Regions from separate parts of the Allomesorhizobium aridi genome, predicted to be linked through region 1. Evidence: predicted binding sites of a transcription regulator. Region 1 holds the regulator's gene; each other region holds the start of a gene.

The links. Region 1 encodes HrcA, which represses chaperone genes, less so after heat shock. Its sites were predicted from a motif close to GTTAGCACTCNCNNNNNGNGAGTGCTAAC; they were not measured.
Region 2: the regulator HrcA is predicted to act here: its motif matches at 2,242-2,270, upstream of ACG873_RS27020 (co-chaperone GroES).
Region 3: the regulator HrcA is predicted to act here: its motif matches at 2,538-2,566, upstream of ACG873_RS28870 (co-chaperone GroES).

Annotation. Positions count from the first base shown of each region.
Region 1 is NZ_CP171729.1:5,176,760-5,182,210, forward strand. Features, by position in the region: gene hemW (radical SAM family heme chaperone HemW) at 1-1,066, opposite strand, end outside; partial or broken gene rdgB (RdgB/HAM1 family non-canonical purine NTP pyrophosphatase) at 1,078-1,723, opposite strand; gene ACG873_RS27600 (VOC family protein) at 1,723-2,151, opposite strand; gene rph (ribonuclease PH) at 2,160-2,876, opposite strand; gene hrcA (heat-inducible transcriptional repressor HrcA) at 3,038-4,108, shown strand; gene ACG873_RS27615 (hypothetical protein) at 4,428-4,625, shown strand; gene ACG873_RS27620 (LysE family translocator) at 4,767-5,384, shown strand.
Region 2 is NZ_CP171729.1:5,069,504-5,074,954, reverse strand. Features, by position in the region: gene ACG873_RS27035 (ABC transporter permease) at 1-270, opposite strand, end outside; gene ACG873_RS27030 (ABC transporter substrate-binding protein) at 283-1,278, opposite strand; gene ACG873_RS27025 (FadR/GntR family transcriptional regulator) at 1,454-2,146, shown strand; gene ACG873_RS27020 (co-chaperone GroES) at 2,419-2,733, shown strand; gene groL (chaperonin GroEL) at 2,793-4,424, shown strand; gene ACG873_RS27010 (mechanosensitive ion channel family protein) at 4,501-5,451, opposite strand, start outside.
Region 3 is NZ_CP171729.1:5,416,097-5,421,547, forward strand. Features, by position in the region: gene ACG873_RS28850 (amino acid ABC transporter permease) at 1-470, shown strand, start outside; gene ACG873_RS28855 (amino acid ABC transporter ATP-binding protein) at 508-1,236, shown strand; gene ACG873_RS28860 (DUF1488 domain-containing protein) at 1,791-2,057, shown strand; gene ACG873_RS28865 (hypothetical protein) at 2,103-2,369, opposite strand; gene ACG873_RS28870 (co-chaperone GroES) at 2,622-2,936, shown strand; gene groL (chaperonin GroEL) at 2,987-4,612, shown strand; gene ACG873_RS28880 (N-acetylmuramic acid 6-phosphate etherase) at 4,737-5,451, shown strand, end outside.

The DNA of each region.
Region 1 (5,451 bases):
GCCCTTCGCCCTGCAGGATCGATATGCGCGGCGAAGACAGCGGCCGGCCCGAAAGCTGCTCGTAGCGCGCCAGATCGATGCCTTCGGCCAGCCGCAGCCCCATCAGCAGGAACTCGTCGGCCTCATCCGAACGCGTCAGGACCTCTCCGCCGACGACGCCGTGGCCCTTGGCTTCGACCAGGTTCGCCCAGGTTTCCGGCATTTTTTCCGCGATCGTCACCACGCGCCGACCGTTCTCGATGAAGCGCCCATGTGCGCCCGGCCCGACGCCGACATACTCTCCGTAGCGCCAGTAGGTGAGGTTGTGCCGGCTTTCCGCGCCCGGCCTGGCGTGATTGGAAATCTCGTAAGCCGGCAGGCCGCGAGCAGCCGTAACCTCTTGCGTGATCGCATAGAGGTCGGCGGCATGGTCGCCGTCGGGAATTTCGAATTTCCCGGCCGCATAAAGCGTGTGAAAGCGCGTGCCTTCCTCGATGGTCAGCTGATAGAGCGACAGATGGTCCGCCGCATGGCCGATCGCCTGTTCGAGTTCGGCGCTCCAGGCCTCCGGCGTCTGGCCGGGCCGCGCATAAATCAGGTCGAAGGACAAACGTGGAAAGATCTCGCGCGCGAGTTCGATGGCTTGCAGCGCCTCCGAGACATTGTGCAGCCGGCCCAGGAACCGCAGATCGGCATCGTTCAGCGCCTGCACGCCGAGGGAAACCCGGTTGACCCCGGCTGCGCGGTAGCCGCGGAAGCGCTCTGCCTCGACCGAAGACGGATTGGCCTCCAGCGTGATCTCGATGCCGTCCGGCACCGTCCAATGTCGCGCCACCGAGTCGAGCACGCTGGCCACTGTTTCGGGCTGCATCAGTGACGGCGTCCCGCCGCCGAGGAATATGCTGGTCACTTCGCGCGGCCCGGTTCGGGCGCGCATCGTCTTCAGTTCGGTGTCGAAGGCGAGGGCGAAGCGCTCCTGGTCGACCGGCTGATGGCGGACATGGCTGTTGAAATCGCAATACGGGCATTTGGCCGCGCAGAACGGCCAATGCACATAGACGCCGAAGCCCGGCTCGCGGCCTGTCAAGACGCCCTCCGTCACGCCGCGCCGAGCTTCGCCGTGGCGAATTTCTGGAAGGCGCGGGCGCGGTGCGACAGCGCCTCGGCCTGGCCCGGCTTCCAGCCGTGCTTCTGCTCCGCGTCCATTTCGCCGAACGTCTTGTCATGGCCGATAGGCTGGAAAACCGGATCGTAGCCGAAACCCTTGGTCCCGCGCGGCGGCCAAACAAGCGTGCCCTCGGCCTCGCCGCGGAAATATTCAGCGTGCCCGTCGGGCCAGGCCAGGCAGATCACGGCGACGAACCGGCCGGTGCGGCGGTCGGGCTCGACCGCGCCTACTTCGTGGAGGGCTATCTCGGTGCGCTGCATGGCGATGGCGAAGTCGCGCCCCCTTCCGGGGTTTCGGCCCAGTTGGCGGTGTAGATCCGGGCTGGCCGTCCAGCGCGTCGACGCAGAGCCCTGAATCGTCCGAAAGTGCCGGCAGGCCCGTCGCCTTGGCGGCGGCGAACGCCTTGATGTAAGCGTTCTCCTCGAACGTCTCGCCGGTCTCGTCTGGTTCCGCCAGGCCGAGTTCCGCAGCCGACTTGGCCTCGAAGCCAAACGGCGCCATCAGTTCGGCGAATTCGCGCAGCTTGCCGTCATTGTGGCTGGCTACGACGATTTTCCTGTCTTCCAGCGGCCGCATCACATTCCCCAGATTCTTGGCTCGGCGAATTCCAGCGAATTGCCGGACGGATCGCGGAAATAGATAGAGCGGCCGCCTCCTGAGCTCTTGCCGGAGGAGGGCCACTCGAAATCGGCTTCGACGGCGATTTTCAGCGCTTCGAGATGCGCTTTCCACCGCACGATCTCCTCCGCCGTCGCGGCAAAGCATAGATGCCCCTGGCCGACGGCGCCGTGCGGCGGCACCGGCAATTTCGCGTCCGGCGCCGGCGCTTGCCGCGTTGCCTCGGCGTTGAACAGCAGCAGCACGCCCACCCCGCAGCGGAAGAAGATATGGCGGCCTTCCGCCTTGGCGATCACCTCCAGCCCCAGCACCTCGCGATAGAACGTCTCCGCCGCATCGAGGTCGGTAACGTAAAGCGCGGATTCAAGGATTGCCGAGGGGGTCATGTCAGCCTCTACCCCACCGCCATCTGCTGCAGGCTGACCAGCCGCGAAATGCCCTTCTTGGCCAGCGCCATCAGCGCCGCGAATTCTTCCTCGGTGAACGGCACGCCCTCGGCCGTGCCCTGGATTTCGACGAAGCCGCCCTTGCCGGTCATGACGAAATTGGCGTCGGTGCCGGCCGACGAATCCTCGAGATAGTCCAGGTCGAGCACAGGCTGGCCATCGTGGATACCGCAGGAGATCGCCGCGACATGGTCCTTCAGCACTTTCGACACGCTCGTCATCTGGCGCGCCTCCATCCAGCGCAGGCAGTCGTGCAGCGCCACCCAGCCGCCGGTGATTGCCGCCGTCCTGGTGCCGCCGTCGGCCTGGATTACATCGCAGTCGACGGTGATCTGCATTTCGCCGAGTGCCTGAAGGTCGACAACGGCGCGCAGGGATCGCCCGATCAGGCGCTGGATTTCCAGCGTTCGGCCGCCCTGCTTGCCGGCCGAAGCCTCGCGGCGCATGCGTTCGCCGGTCGAGCGCGGCAGCATGCCGTACTCCGCCGTCACCCAGCCTTTGCCCGAATTGCGCATCCAGCCCGGCACCCGCTCTTCAAGGCTCGCCGTACACAGAACGTGCGTGTCGCCGAATTTCACCAGGCACGAGCCTTCGGCGTGCTTGGAGATATTGCGCTCGAAGGAGATTGCGCGCATTTCGTCGTATTGGCGTTTTGAGGGGCGCATCAGGCACTTTCTGTTCAAAATTCGAATTTGGAGGCCGTTTCAGCCTAGTGGCGGCTTGTAGCGTCATGCCGTCGAAGGCGCAAAGGAAAACCGGCCGGCCATGGAGCAAGGTTGTGTTCCCGCAGGGCCCATCTATATCTTAGCCGGAGGTTGGAGTTTCGATGACGAAGCCGCTGCTGGACCAGAATCTGCAATCGCTCGACATGCGCTCGCGCGAGATCTTCCGGCGCATTGTCGATTCCTATCTGCTCGATGGCGAGCCCGTCGGTTCGCGCAACCTGTCGCGCATGCTGCCCTCGTCGCTTTCGCCGGCCACCGTGCGCAATGTGATGAGCGATCTCGAGCATCTAGGCCTCGTCTATTCACCGCATATTTCGGCCGGCCGTCTTCCGACGCAGAAAGGGCTGCGCTTCTTCGTCGATGCCTTCATGGAACTTGGCGACCTGTCGGACGAAGAGCGACGCTCCATCGAGGCGCAGCTCAAGGCATCCGGCAGCGGGGCTACGCTGGAACACATGCTGACCGAGGCCAGCCAGATGCTGTCGGGCATGTCGCGCGGCGCCGGCCTCGTACTCGCCGCCAAGAATGAGGTTCCGCTGAAGCATATCGAATTCATCCAGCTCGAGCCTGAGCGCGCTTTGGCTGTCATGGTCACGCAGAACGGCGACGTCGAGAACCGCGTGGTCGAACTGCCGGCCGGCGTCACCAACTCGCAGCTTCACGAAGCATCGAATTTCCTCAACGCCCATATACGCGGCCGCACGCTTGCCGAGGCCCGGGTGGAGATCGCGCGTCTCAAGGAGGAGACAAAGGCCGCCTTGGACACGCTATCGCAGGATCTGGTGGAAAAGGGCCTTGCCGTCTGGGCCGGTTCCGAAAGCGGGCTGCCGTCGCGGCTGATCGTGCGCGGTCGCGCCAATCTGCTGGAAAACGTAACCGCCCAAGCCGACCTCGAACTGCTCCGGCATCTTTTCGAGGATCTTGAGACCAAGGAGGGCATGGTCCAGCTTCTCGACCTCGCGGAGGCAGGTTCCGGCGTGCGCATCTTCATCGGCTCGGAAAACAAGCTGTTTTCGCTGTCCGGCTCGTCGCTGGTGGTGGCGCCGTACCGCGACAAGGACGCGCGCGTCGTCGGCGCGCTCGGCGTCATCGGCCCGACCAGGTTGAACTATGCCCGCATCGTGCCGATGGTCGACTACACCGCCCAGCTCATCTCGCGCATGCTTCGCTGATGCCGACGCAGGCAGATCCTTATTCGGAGGTTACGAGGTGGGCGGTTTGTACGGCTTTATGCTAGCAGCCATTCTTGGCTTGGGCCTTGTTGCGGTAGGGTTGGTACTGATCGTTCGAGGTTCGATGAAAAAGGACCACCGACGGGTCCAACGCTCGTCCTATTGGTTCGCGGGAGGCGCCGGCGTCCTGTTGGTGGCTTTGATTCTGACGTTCAGCGCCTAAGATTAGCTTGTCTCCCGCTTCGCTGAACAGGCCGCCTGTGGCGGCGGCGCGGCATCTGGTGTAGGGTTACGGTTGGAGTAAATGGGGGAACCCGCCATGGCGCTCGAACAGATCAAGGCCCAGATCAGCCTGCTTTTGGAAGGGATGATCAACCAGCCCGAGGATGAGCGTGAAATCCATGAGCAATTGCGTGAAAAGCTCAACGAGCTGCGCGCCATGGGCATGCCGCTGCCGGCCGACCTCGTGGCGCTCGAAAAGCGCCTCGACGACGGCCTTTACGCCGGCGGCAACTGAGCAGATCGCGTTTCGCCATTGATGATCGGCGTTGACGGCAGGCGAGGTTCGGCTGCGCCAAGCCAAGAGCGCCGCTGCCGTATTCTCTTGGCGGAACGCCTGTGCCATAGAGGCGCGCGATAACCGAAGGTATCTTCTTCCATGACCCTTGCCGGCTTTCTCGCCTACAGCGCCGCACTCGCAATCGCAGCCGCCATTCCGGGACCGGGTGTCACCGCCCTTGTCGCCCGGGCGCTCGGTTCGGGCTTCCGTTCCGCGCTCGCAATGTCGTTCGGGCTGGTCGTCGGCGACCTGACTTATCTCACCGCGGTGGTGCTCGGCCTGGCGCTGGTCGCGCAGACCTTCGGCGCCGTGTTCCTGGTCATCAAATGGCTTGGCGTCGCCTATCTCTCCTGGCTGGCATGGAGCTTCTGGAAGAGCGGCATCACGCCGGAAACGGTCGAGGCGCGGAAGGGCAAGGGCGGACTTTTCGCGAGCTTCCTCGCCGGACTCACCGTCACGCTCGGCAACCCCAAGACGATGATCTTCTATCTGGCGCTGACGCCGACGCTGGTCGACTTGAGGACCATCACCTTCGCCGATTACGCGATACTGGCCGGGTTGACCGTGGTCGTGCTGCTCGTTGTGCTCGTGCCTTATCTGGCGCTTGCTGCCAAGGCGCGCTGGTTCCTGAAGACGCCGCGCGCGCTGAAGGCGCTCAACCGCACCGCGGCCGCGTTCATGGCCGGCGCTGCGCTCGCCATCGCTTCGCGCCAGTAGCGGGATAGGCAGCTAATCCATTCTCCGGAATCGGGGCGGGCGGGAATACTTTTCCGCAGAACTTGCG
Region 2 (5,451 bases), 110 kb from region 1:
GAGCACCAGCGGCTGCAGCGTAGAGAGATAAGCGCTCGGCATGCTGCCGTCGGCCATCAGCCCGAAGAATGCGATGATCGTGTCGGAAAAGGTCGGAAAAGCGAAGCTGACGGGGATGTGCCCGGCGATCTCCCACAGGCCTGCAAAAAGCGCGATCGACACGAGGCGGAGCAGGATCGGACGATCTTGCCATCCTGCCGCTTCGCCGCGCCGCCCGGAAGGGGGAGCGAGGCCAACGGCCTCGCCCTCTGTTCTGATGCTGCTTGCCATCAGGCCGGCCGCCTATTTCTTGCCAAGCTTGGCGACGGCGCGATCGACTGGCCCGAGGTCCCAGAAATCCTCGATCTTGAGGGTGGCGGGATCGCCCTCGATCTGGCCTGCCGCGGTGAAGAAGGCGAAGTCGCCGGCCGCCGCCTCTGCGCCGCCGCCGTTAAGCGCGAGCGCGCCGGCCTCCGCCGTCTCCTTGTAGTATTCGGTGATTTCCGTATCGGCTTCCGCCCCAAGATCCGGCAGAAGCTTGTACTTGTTGCGAAGTTCCACCGCGACGGCGGGATTTTCGGTGATCTCGCGTCCGGTCTTGATCAGCTCCTCGACCAGAATGTCAACGTCTGCGGCGCCGTTCTTGAGATACTCGGCCGTGGCGAACACCGTCTCGTCCGATGCGCTGACGTTTTCGACCGGCAGCACGATGAACTTGCCGGGCGCCTCCGCTTCGAGCGCGCGCCGGTTGGCCGCATCGACGATCGAGGCTTTCAGCGTTCCTTGCAGCAGCGCGTTGCGCCGCACCTCCGAGCCGGGAACGTAGCTGATCGCGCCGAGCGTGATGCCGTTGTTCTTCGCCATCAGCTTCATGACGGCCTCGGTGCCGGAGCCGCGTCCCTGCACTGCGACTTCCTGTCCGTCCAGGTCCTTCCACGTCTTGTAGAATTCGGCGTTGACCACCGGGAAGAAGCGCTGCGTGGAAATCTGCGCGAAGATGCGGATCGGAACGCCGACCTTCTGGATCAGCGTATAGGGCGCACCGATGCCGACATCGGCTTGGCCGCCAACGATCGCCTGGGTCGCCAGATCTTCGTCGTTGAGGATGATCAGTTCGACGTTGACGCCGCGCTCCTTGGCGCGCTCGATCGCGGCCAGCGTCTGGATGGATTCTATGCCGGGCAGATCGCCGAACGCGATGCGCATGTCGCCGGCGCTTGCCGCCGACAGCGGCGCCGCGCTTCCCAGGGCCGCGGCGAAGACCGTTGCAAGGATGGTACGTCTGGACAGGCTGGCCATTTTTATTCCTCCCGTTTTGTAACCAATATTGGTATTGGTTAAGCCTCCGGCGGGAATTGGTCAAGGATGAATCTGTCGTAATCCGCCTGCAACAACGCAAGTTCTGGATATTGACGCCTTGGACCAATCGTCTTAACACCAGCAATGGGAATCAATGCGCGAATTGGTTAAATCGATGGATGTTGGCGGGAATGGCGGCCATGCCGCGTTGGTGCAGCTTCAGGCTTATCTCGCGCAGATGGACCTTTCGGGCGAAAGCCGGCTGCCTTCGGAGCGGGAACTGTGCGAGAGCCTCGGCGTGTCGCGCGGCGATCTGCGCAAGGCGCTGGCAGTGCTGGAGAAGGACGGCCGCATCTGGCGCCACGTCGGCAAAGGCACCTTCGTCGGCAGCGGCCCGGTCGAGGAGACGATCGGCATTTCCGAGATCGCCGGCCGCACCAACCCGGCCGACGTGATGCGCGCGCGCCTGATCATCGAGCCGGAGATCGCGCGCGAGGCCGCACTTCACGCCACGCTCTCCGATATCGCCGCGATGCGGCAATCGCTGGCGCAGACGCGCGAAGCCGCCACCTGGCGGCAGTACGAGAATTTCGACAACCTGCTCCACCGGCAGATCGCGCAGGCGAGCCGCAACAATGTGCTGCTCGGCCTGTTCGACGTCCTGAACGCAGTGCGCCGCACCGTCGTGTGGGGCCGGCTTCGCTCCGATGGCGCGCGGCCGCCGGCCGACCACCACAGCTTCGCCGACCATGAGCGCATCGTAGAGGCTATCGCCGACCGCGACCTCGGCGGCGCGGCCGCGGCCATGCGCTTGCATCTGCAGCAGGTTGGGCGGCGCCTGATCCCCGTGCGCGAGGCCGCCGAATAAGGCCGAATAAGTCCGTTGAATTCCGCCGGTGCGGAAGCGGTTGGCCCCGCAATGGCTAACCGGCTCCCTTTGATTTCGGGGCGCTGCGATGGTGCGTTGGCACTCGCACGGTGCGAGTGCCAAAATTTCTGTTTGTCCCTATTGAACCTGAAAATTTCCAAACTAATTCGATATTTGCGCGATGCCTGAATAAGGGTCGCAGCTCCTCGCGCCGACCGATATTGCCGGTCTGGCGCAGGAATCTCGGTCTGTTTGTCCATGAGGAGAACAACATGACGTTCCGTCCATTGCATGACCGTATCCTGGTCCGCCGCGTCGAGGTCGACGAAAAGACGGCTGGAGGCATCATCATTCCCGACACCGCCAAGGAAAAGCCGCAGGAAGGCGAAGTCATCGCCGCCGGACCCGGCGCGCGCAACGAAGCTGGGCAGCTTCAGCCGCTCGATGTGAAGGTCGGAGACCGTATCCTGTTCGGCAAATGGTCCGGCACCGAGATCAAGCTGAATGGCGAGGATCTGCTCATCATGAAGGAAAGCGACGTGATGGGGGTGATCGAAAAGACAGCTGAAATGAAGAGCGCCGCCTGACGGTCTCTGACGGCGAACCAACCAGTCAATGAAAGCTGCCTAATTGAAGGAGTGATCCAATGGCTGCCAAGGAAGTGAAATTCCACACCGACGCGCGCGAGAAAATGCTGCGCGGCGTCGACATTCTTGCCAACGCCGTCAAGGTGACGCTTGGCCCGAAGGGCCGCAATGTCGTCATGGACAAGTCGTTCGGCGCCCCGCGCATCACCAAGGACGGCGTCACCGTCGCCAAGGAAATCGAGCTTGAGGACAAGTTCGAGAACATGGGCGCGCAACTGGTCCGCGAAGTCGCTTCAAAGACCAGCGACATCGCCGGCGACGGAACGACCACCGCGACCATACTGGCTCAAGCGATCGTCAGGGAAGGCGCGAAGGCCGTTGCCGCCGGCATGAACCCTATGGATCTGAAACGCGGCATCGACAAGGCCGTGGAGGCCGTGGTCGCCGAGCTCAAGGCCAACGCCCGCAAAGTCACCAAGAATGACGAGATCGCGCAGGTCGGCACCATTTCGGCCAATGGCGATACCGAAATCGGCCGGTTCCTTGCCGAGGCGATGCAGAAGGTCGGCAATGAAGGCGTCATCACCGTCGAGGAAGCCAAGACCGCCGAGACCGAGCTCGAAATCGTGGAAGGCATGCAGTTCGACCGCGGCTACCTCTCGCCCTACTTCATCACCAACCAGGACAAGATGCGCGTCGATCTGGAAGAGCCATATGTGCTGATCCATGAGAAGAAATTGTCGAATTTGCAGGCGCTGCTTCCCGTGCTGGAGGCGGTGGTCCAGTCCAGCAAGCCGCTGCTGATCATCGCCGAGGATGTCGAGGGCGAGGCTCTGGCCACGCTGGTCGTCAACAAGCTGCGCGGCGGCCTCAAGGTCGCGGCCGTCAAGGCGCCGGGCTTCGGTGACCGTCGCAAGGCCATGCTCGAGGACATTGCCATCCTCACCGGCGGCACGGCGATCAGCGAGGATTTGGGCATCAAGCTCGAGAACGTGACGCTGGAGATGCTCGGCCGCGCCAAGAAAGTCGTCGTCGAGAAGGAAAACACCACGATCGTCGACGGCGCCGGCTCCAAGACCGAAATCCAGGGCCGGGTTAGCCAGATCAGGGCGCAGGTCGAGGAGACGACCTCGGATTACGACCGCGAAAAGCTGCAGGAGCGGCTCGCCAAGCTTGCGGGCGGCGTTGCCGTGATCCGCGTGGGCGGCTCGACCGAGATTGAGGTCAAGGAGCGAAAGGACCGTGTCGACGACGCGCTGCATGCCACCCGCGCGGCCGTCGAGGAAGGCGTGCTGCCTGGCGGCGGCGTGGCGCTGCTGCGCGCGGCCAAAGCACTGGACAGCGTGACTGTGGACAATCCCGACCAGAAGACCGGCGTCGAGATCGTGCGGAAGGCGATCGAATCGCCTGTCCGCCAGATCGCCGAGAATGCCGGGGCCGAAGGCTCTATCATCGTCGGCAAACTGCGCGAGAACGCCGAGTTCTCTTACGGCTGGAATGCGCAGACCAATGAGTTCGGAGACCTCTATAGCCAGGGCGTCATCGATCCGGCCAAGGTGGTCCGCACGGCGCTGCAGGATGCGGCTTCCATCGCCGGCCTGCTGGTGACCACGGAGGCGATGGTCGCCGAGAAGCCGAAGAAGGAAGCCTCGGCTCCGCCGATGCCTGCCGGCGGCGGCATGGACTTCTAGCCCGCCGAAGATACCCGCGCCCTGCTGGCGCGGGCATGCTGGGCCATCCCCGCAGGCGCCGGTATCGGTCGCCGCATCACCTATCCGCCACGACCTCGACCGGGGGTTTGCGCGCCAGCGCGCTGGCGGTCGCCGCGGCAGCGGCGGCCTGCTTGTCGTCGCCTCCCACCTGGACGGTCGGCTGTGCGAACTGGATGCCGTTCGCAGCGAATGCCTGCTGGATCATGGTGTAAGCACGCCGCCGCACGACTGACTGGTGCCCGGGCTTGGCCATGAAGGCGAAGCTCAGCTGGATGCCGAAATCGCCGATCTCCTCGACGCCCTTCATCTTCACCGTCTCGAGGATTTCGGGCCCCAGTTCCGGATCCGCCTTCAACTCGGCCCCGATGCCCTTGAGCAGCTTTTTCACCTTGGCGATGTCGGTGTCGAACGGCACGCGTATCCTGAACTTGTCGATGACCCAGTCGCGGCTCATGTTCTGCACCGCGCCGAGCGAGCCGAACGGCACCGTGAACACCGGACCGCGGTGGTGGCGCAGCTTGACAGAGCGCAGGCTGAACGATTCCACTGTCCCCTTGTAGCTGCCGCTTTCGATGTATTCTCCGACGCGGAACGCATCGTCCAGCATGTAGAATACGCCGCTGAGAACGTCCTTGACCAACGTCTGCGAGCCGAATCCGAGCGCCACGCCGAATATACCGGCGCCGGCGATCAGCGGCCCTATCTGCACCCCGAGCCCGGACAGGACGGTGAGCACCGCCACAGTTCCGAGCACGGCTCCCAGAAGGTTGCGGAAGATGGGCAGTAATGTGCGCAGGCGGCCCCGGCGCGCCGCCTCCTCCGGGCTGACCGTTCCGTCCACGGTCGCCCCTTCGAGCTTTCGGGCGATATAGGCTTTTGCAAGGTGCCAGAGGAGATCGGCGACGAGGAGGATCACGACGCCGTGCAGCAGGCCGCGCAGGATCCGGCTGGTGGGCGAATCGCCTTCGGTCAGGGCATTGGGGTTAAGGCGCCAGATCAGGCCGAG
Region 3 (5,451 bases), 240 kb from region 1:
TGGTGCAGATATTCCTGATCTTCTTCATCCTGCCCGAACTCGGCGTCGAACTCGACGCGTTTACCGCCGGCATCATCGCGCTGACCAACCTTGCCGCGTGTTTCATCTGTGAGATCGTGGCCGCAGGCATCCGCTCGGTACCCACGGGCCAGGTCGAGGCGGCGCTCGCCTCGGGCTTGTCGCGATGGCAGCGAATGCGGCAGGTGGTGCTGCCGCAGGCGATGCGGGTGGTCCTGCCGCCGCTCGTCGGGCAATATGTCCTTCTAATCAAGGATTCCTCGGTCGTCTCCGCCATTGGGCTGACCGATCTCACCAGGGTCGGCTGGCTCGTGGTTCAGCGGGTTCCCAACGGCCTCCTGGTTTTTGCCATCGTCGGCGTTGGCTATTTTCTCGTGTGCTATCCGCTCATCCTGTTCGCACGCCGGCTGGAGCGCCACATGAGCGCCGCGCATGGCGAGGTGAGATTGTGAGCACCGTCCGAGGCCCCATCAAAGAAGGCAGCCAAGCGTGATCGAGTTTCGCGGCGTCAACAAATGGTTCGGATCGCTTCACGTGCTCAAGGACATCACCCTCAGCGTCGAGCCGCGCGAGGTGGTCGTCGTCTGTGGCCCCAGCGGCTCGGGCAAGAGCACCCTAATCCGCTGCATCAACGGCCTTGAAGCGACGCAGGATGGCGATCTCGTCGTCGACGCGCAACGTGTCGGCGCTCCCGCAACCAACATGACGCTGTTGCGCACCGAGATCGGCTTCGTCTTCCAGCAATTCAATCTCTATCCGCACAAGACTGCGCTGGAGAACGTTACGCTGGCTCCTATCCATGTGCGCAAGACGCCCCGCGCCGAGGCGGAGAAAGCCGGGCGCGAGCTGCTCGCCAAGGTCGGGCTCGCCGACAAGTTCAATGCCTATCCGTCGGAACTCTCAGGCGGACAGCAGCAGCGGGTGGCGATCGCCCGCTGCCTTGGCATGCGCCCAAAAATCATGCTGTTTGACGAGCCCACGTCGGCGCTCGATCCCGAAATGATCAGCGAAGTGCTCGACGTCATGGTCGCAGTCGCCGAGGAGGGGATGACCATGATGGTGGTCACCCACGAGATGGGCTTTGCCCGAAAAGTCGCCCAGCGGGTCGTGTTCATGGATCAGGGGGCCATCGTGGAGAGCGGCACGCCGGAGGAATTCTTCTCCGCCCCCCAAACCGACCGCAGCCGCGCCTTCTTGAGCAAAATCCTGCGTCACTGAACAGTGGCGGCCTTGGCGCCGTGCTTTAATCATTCGCCCCGACATGAGGCCGAACTTCCCAGGCTCATGCACCAATGCTGCGTTCGCTGAGTTGAGAAAAAGGCGGCTTTGTGCCTGGTCTCATGTCTGCTCGTCTCCTCAAGCCGTAGGAGCCTGACGCCTTCCGGGTTGGCGACGAAGGAGGCGGCGGGGCGTGCCATCGGCCCGCAAGCTGAAGCCGGGCGCGTTTTGTCGGAGTGAGTGGCAACCATCCGGCGACCGAAAAAAAGCCGCGTCAATCTAGCCGCAACTGGTCGGCCGTTTTGATCGAGAACTGTTCTCGATTGAAAAGTGCCGAAAAAATCACCGGATCACCTTCTTATGTGATATGGTGAAATCCTGGCCCGAAAAATTAACAAAAACAAAGGAGGCCGCGATGAAAGATTATTTTTCATTTCAGCTATTCATGAGAATGTCGACTGCGTTGTTTATTGGTGTTGCCACCTATTCCATGATCTTTGGACATACATGGTAGCGTCAAGCCCTGGGCTTAAACCGTCTCGAGAGGCAGGATCATGGCACTGACATTTCCCAATCTGAGTCGCAGCTACGACGCGACGGGGAAGCGCATCCGCTTTCTTGGCCATGACGGCATGGTTCAGATTTCCTTCTCCGTCGAGATCGATGCGATCTCGAAGAAAACAGCTGAACCCGCCAACGCGGAAATTGACTATTTGGCGGCTTTCGATGCGGTGCGCGGTTTGGTTCACGACATGGCGCGGAATGCCTACTCCCGCGGTCGCAAAAACATGTACGCCCTGACGTCGGCCGATTTCAAATAGCGCCGGCAATATCTGGTAGTGGCGACCGACGTCGTGTCGCGCAGTTTACGTCTTATCGACGGAAGTCGGGAGTTTCTTGCCCTTGCCGGCGCTCCGCTTCTTTTTGGGTTCGACGGGTTTCAAGGCCTCCGCGGCGCGATCCTGCTCCTCCTTGGCGAGGCGCAACTCCCGTAATTTTGCCGTCTTGATAGCCCTGGCTTTTGCTTCCGATTGATATTCGGCGGTCGCCTTGTTTCGTTCAGCAGTTTTCTTTTGGGTCTCGATGAAACGCGACTGTGCCTTTTCCATAATGTTTTGATTTGCATCCGCCATTGCGCAATTCTCCTTCGCGATTAAAAATATCAGACATGGACGTCCTTATGTGAAAATAGGTGTTTTCAATCAGAAATTCAATTTGTAGCTATTTTCATTTTGGCCGGTAATTCTGCAATTTCATACCGAATATCATTTCAACATGTCTGGGAAGCGCGGAGATTTATTTTTAGCACTCCTATCATTCGAGTGCCAAAGGGCCTAATACAAAGGCGCGGCCCACCTATGCGCCGGCCGCAGAAAGAATCCCAAATGAAATTCCGGCCACTTCACGACCGCGTCGTCATCCGACGCGCCGAAGGCGACATCAAATCCAAGGGCGGGATCATCATTCCCGACAATGCGAAGGAAAAGCCACAGGAAGGCGAGGTGATTGCCGTCGGTCCGGGCTCGCGCGACGAAAGCGGCAAGCTGATCCCTCTCGACGTGAAGGCTGGCGACGCTGTCCTGTTCGGCAAATGGTCGGGAACCGAGGTCAAGATCGACGGCGAGGATCTCCTTATCATGAAGGAGGCCGACATCATGGGCATCATCGACAAGGCCGAAGCGGCCAAGAAAGCTGCCTGACCGGGCGACTTCCCGCTCTCCTCATTTCAAGACTGAACTGGACGAAAATCATGTCTGCCAAGGAAATCAAATTCGCCACCGACGCTCGCGACCGCATGCTGCGCGGCGTCGAAATCCTGAACAACGCCGTCAAGGTGACGCTCGGTCCCAAGGGCCGCAATGTCATCATCGACAAGGCCTATGGCGCGCCGCGCATCACCAAGGATGGCGTCACCGTCGCCAAGGAGATCGAGCTTTCCGACAAGTTCGAGAACATGGGCGCGCAAATGGTGCGCGAAGTGGCCTCGAAGACCAATGACCTGGCCGGGGACGGCACCACGACCGCAACTGTCCTCGCCGCCTCCATTCTTCGCGAAGGTGCAAAGCTCGTTGCCGCCGGCATGAACCCGATGGATTTGAAGCGCGGCATCGACCTTGCCGTGGCCGCCGTCGTGAAGGACATCCAGGCCCGGTCCAAAAAAGTGAAATCATCGGACGAGATCGCCCAGGTCGGCACGATCGCCGCCAATGGCGACGCGTCCGTCGGTGCGATGATCGCCAAGGCGATGAAGAAAGTCGGCAACGAAGGTGTCATCACCGTCGAGGAGGCCAAGACCGCCGAGACTGAGCTCGAGGTCGTCGAGGGCATGCAGTTCGATCGCGGCTATCTTTCGCCTTACTTCGTGACCAACGCCGAGAAGATGCGGGTTGAACTGGAGGATCCGTACATTCTCCTGCACGAGAAGAAGCTGGGCAGTCTGCAGGGTTTGCTGCCGATCCTCGAAGCCGTGGTGCAGAGCGGCAAACCGCTGCTGATCATCTCCGAGGACGTTGAAGGCGAGGCCTTGGCTACGCTGGTCGTCAACAAGCTGCGCGGCGGCCTCAAGGTCGCGGCGGTCAAGGCGCCGGGCTTCGGCGATCGCCGCAAGGCCATGCTGGAGGACATCGCGATCCTGACCGGCGGTCAGTTGATCTCGGAGGATCTCGGCATCAAGCTCGAGAACGTCACGATCGACATGCTCGGGCGGACAAAGCGCGTGCTCATCGAAAAGGACACGACCACGCTCATCGACGGCTCTGGTGAAAAGAAAGACATCTCGGCGCGTGTCCAGCAGATCAAGGCGCAGATCGAGGAAACCACCTCGGACTACGACAAGGAGAAGCTGCAGGAGCGGCTGGCGAAGCTTGCAGGCGGCGTGGCGGTCATCCGCGTCGGCGGCGCGACCGAGACGGAAGTCAAGGAAAAGAAGGACCGCATCGACGATGCGCTGAACGCAACCCGCGCAGCCGTGGAAGAGGGCATCGTCGCCGGGGGCGGCGTGGCCCTTCTGCGGGCCAAGGCGGCTCTGACCGAGCTAACCGGAAGCAATGCCGACGTGACGGCGGGTATTTCGATTGTCTTGAAAGCGCTCGAAGCGCCCATTCGCCAAATCGCCGAAAATGCCGGCGTTGAAGGCTCGGTCGTCGTCGGCAAGCTGATGGCCGGAAAGGATTCCGACCAGGGGTTCAACGCGCAGACGGAAGCCTACGTCGACATGATCAAAGCCGGCATCGTCGATCCGGCCAAGGTCGTGCGCACCGCGCTGCAGGACGCGGGCTCCATAGCCGCGCTCCTTATTACCGCCGAAGCCATGATTGCGGATGTCCCGCCGAAGGACGCGCCCGCTGCCGGCAACGGCGGCGGCATGGGCTACTAAGCAGTGCCTGAACGCCCGGCCGCAGGCGGCCGGGCGTAATCAATGCAAAGAAAAACGCGCAAAGGCGACGGAACCGCAGGGGTGGCGCCGGACTTTCTCCGAAGCAGCAATGCTGAGGATTTGAATGGCCACCGAGCAGATCAGTCCGCGCTATCTCAGTCTGGATTCGTGGTCCACGGCCGAAATGATGGCCGCCATGTACGAAGGCCAGCTTTCGGCTGCAGCCGCAGTACGTGGCGCGCTGAACGACATAGCAGCCGCAGTGGATGACGCCGTGCCGGCGCTGCAGCGCGGCGGCCGGATCGTCTATGCGGGCGCTGGCACCTCGGGCCGTATCGCCGTGCAGGACGGAACGGAACTGCCGCCGACTTTTGGCTGGCCCGCCGACCGGGTCGTATATGCGATGGCCGGAGGTCTCGGCGCCTTGGTCGAGAGCGTCGAAGGCGCCGAGGACGATGAGGAAGCCGGGGCGGCGGCCATGGCGGACGCCCGCATTGGCCCGGACGACGTCGTCCTCGGAATCGCGGCCAGTGGAACTACCCCCTTCACGATCGGCGCACTGCGCGCCGCCAGCACCGCCGGAGCGGTCACGATCGCGCTGGCCAACAATGCCGGCGCGCCTTTGTTCGTGGTGGCCCGCCACCGAATCCTGGTGGAGACTGGAACGGAAGTGATCGCCGGCTCGACGCGCATGAAGGCGGGCACAGCGCAGAAGATCGTGTTGAACCTCTTCTCGTCAGCGGTCATGGTGCAGCTCGGCCGCGTCTATCTCGGAATGATGGTGCATATGCGCGCCAGCAACGCCAAACTGCGGCAGCGGGCTGAAGGCATGGTACGCC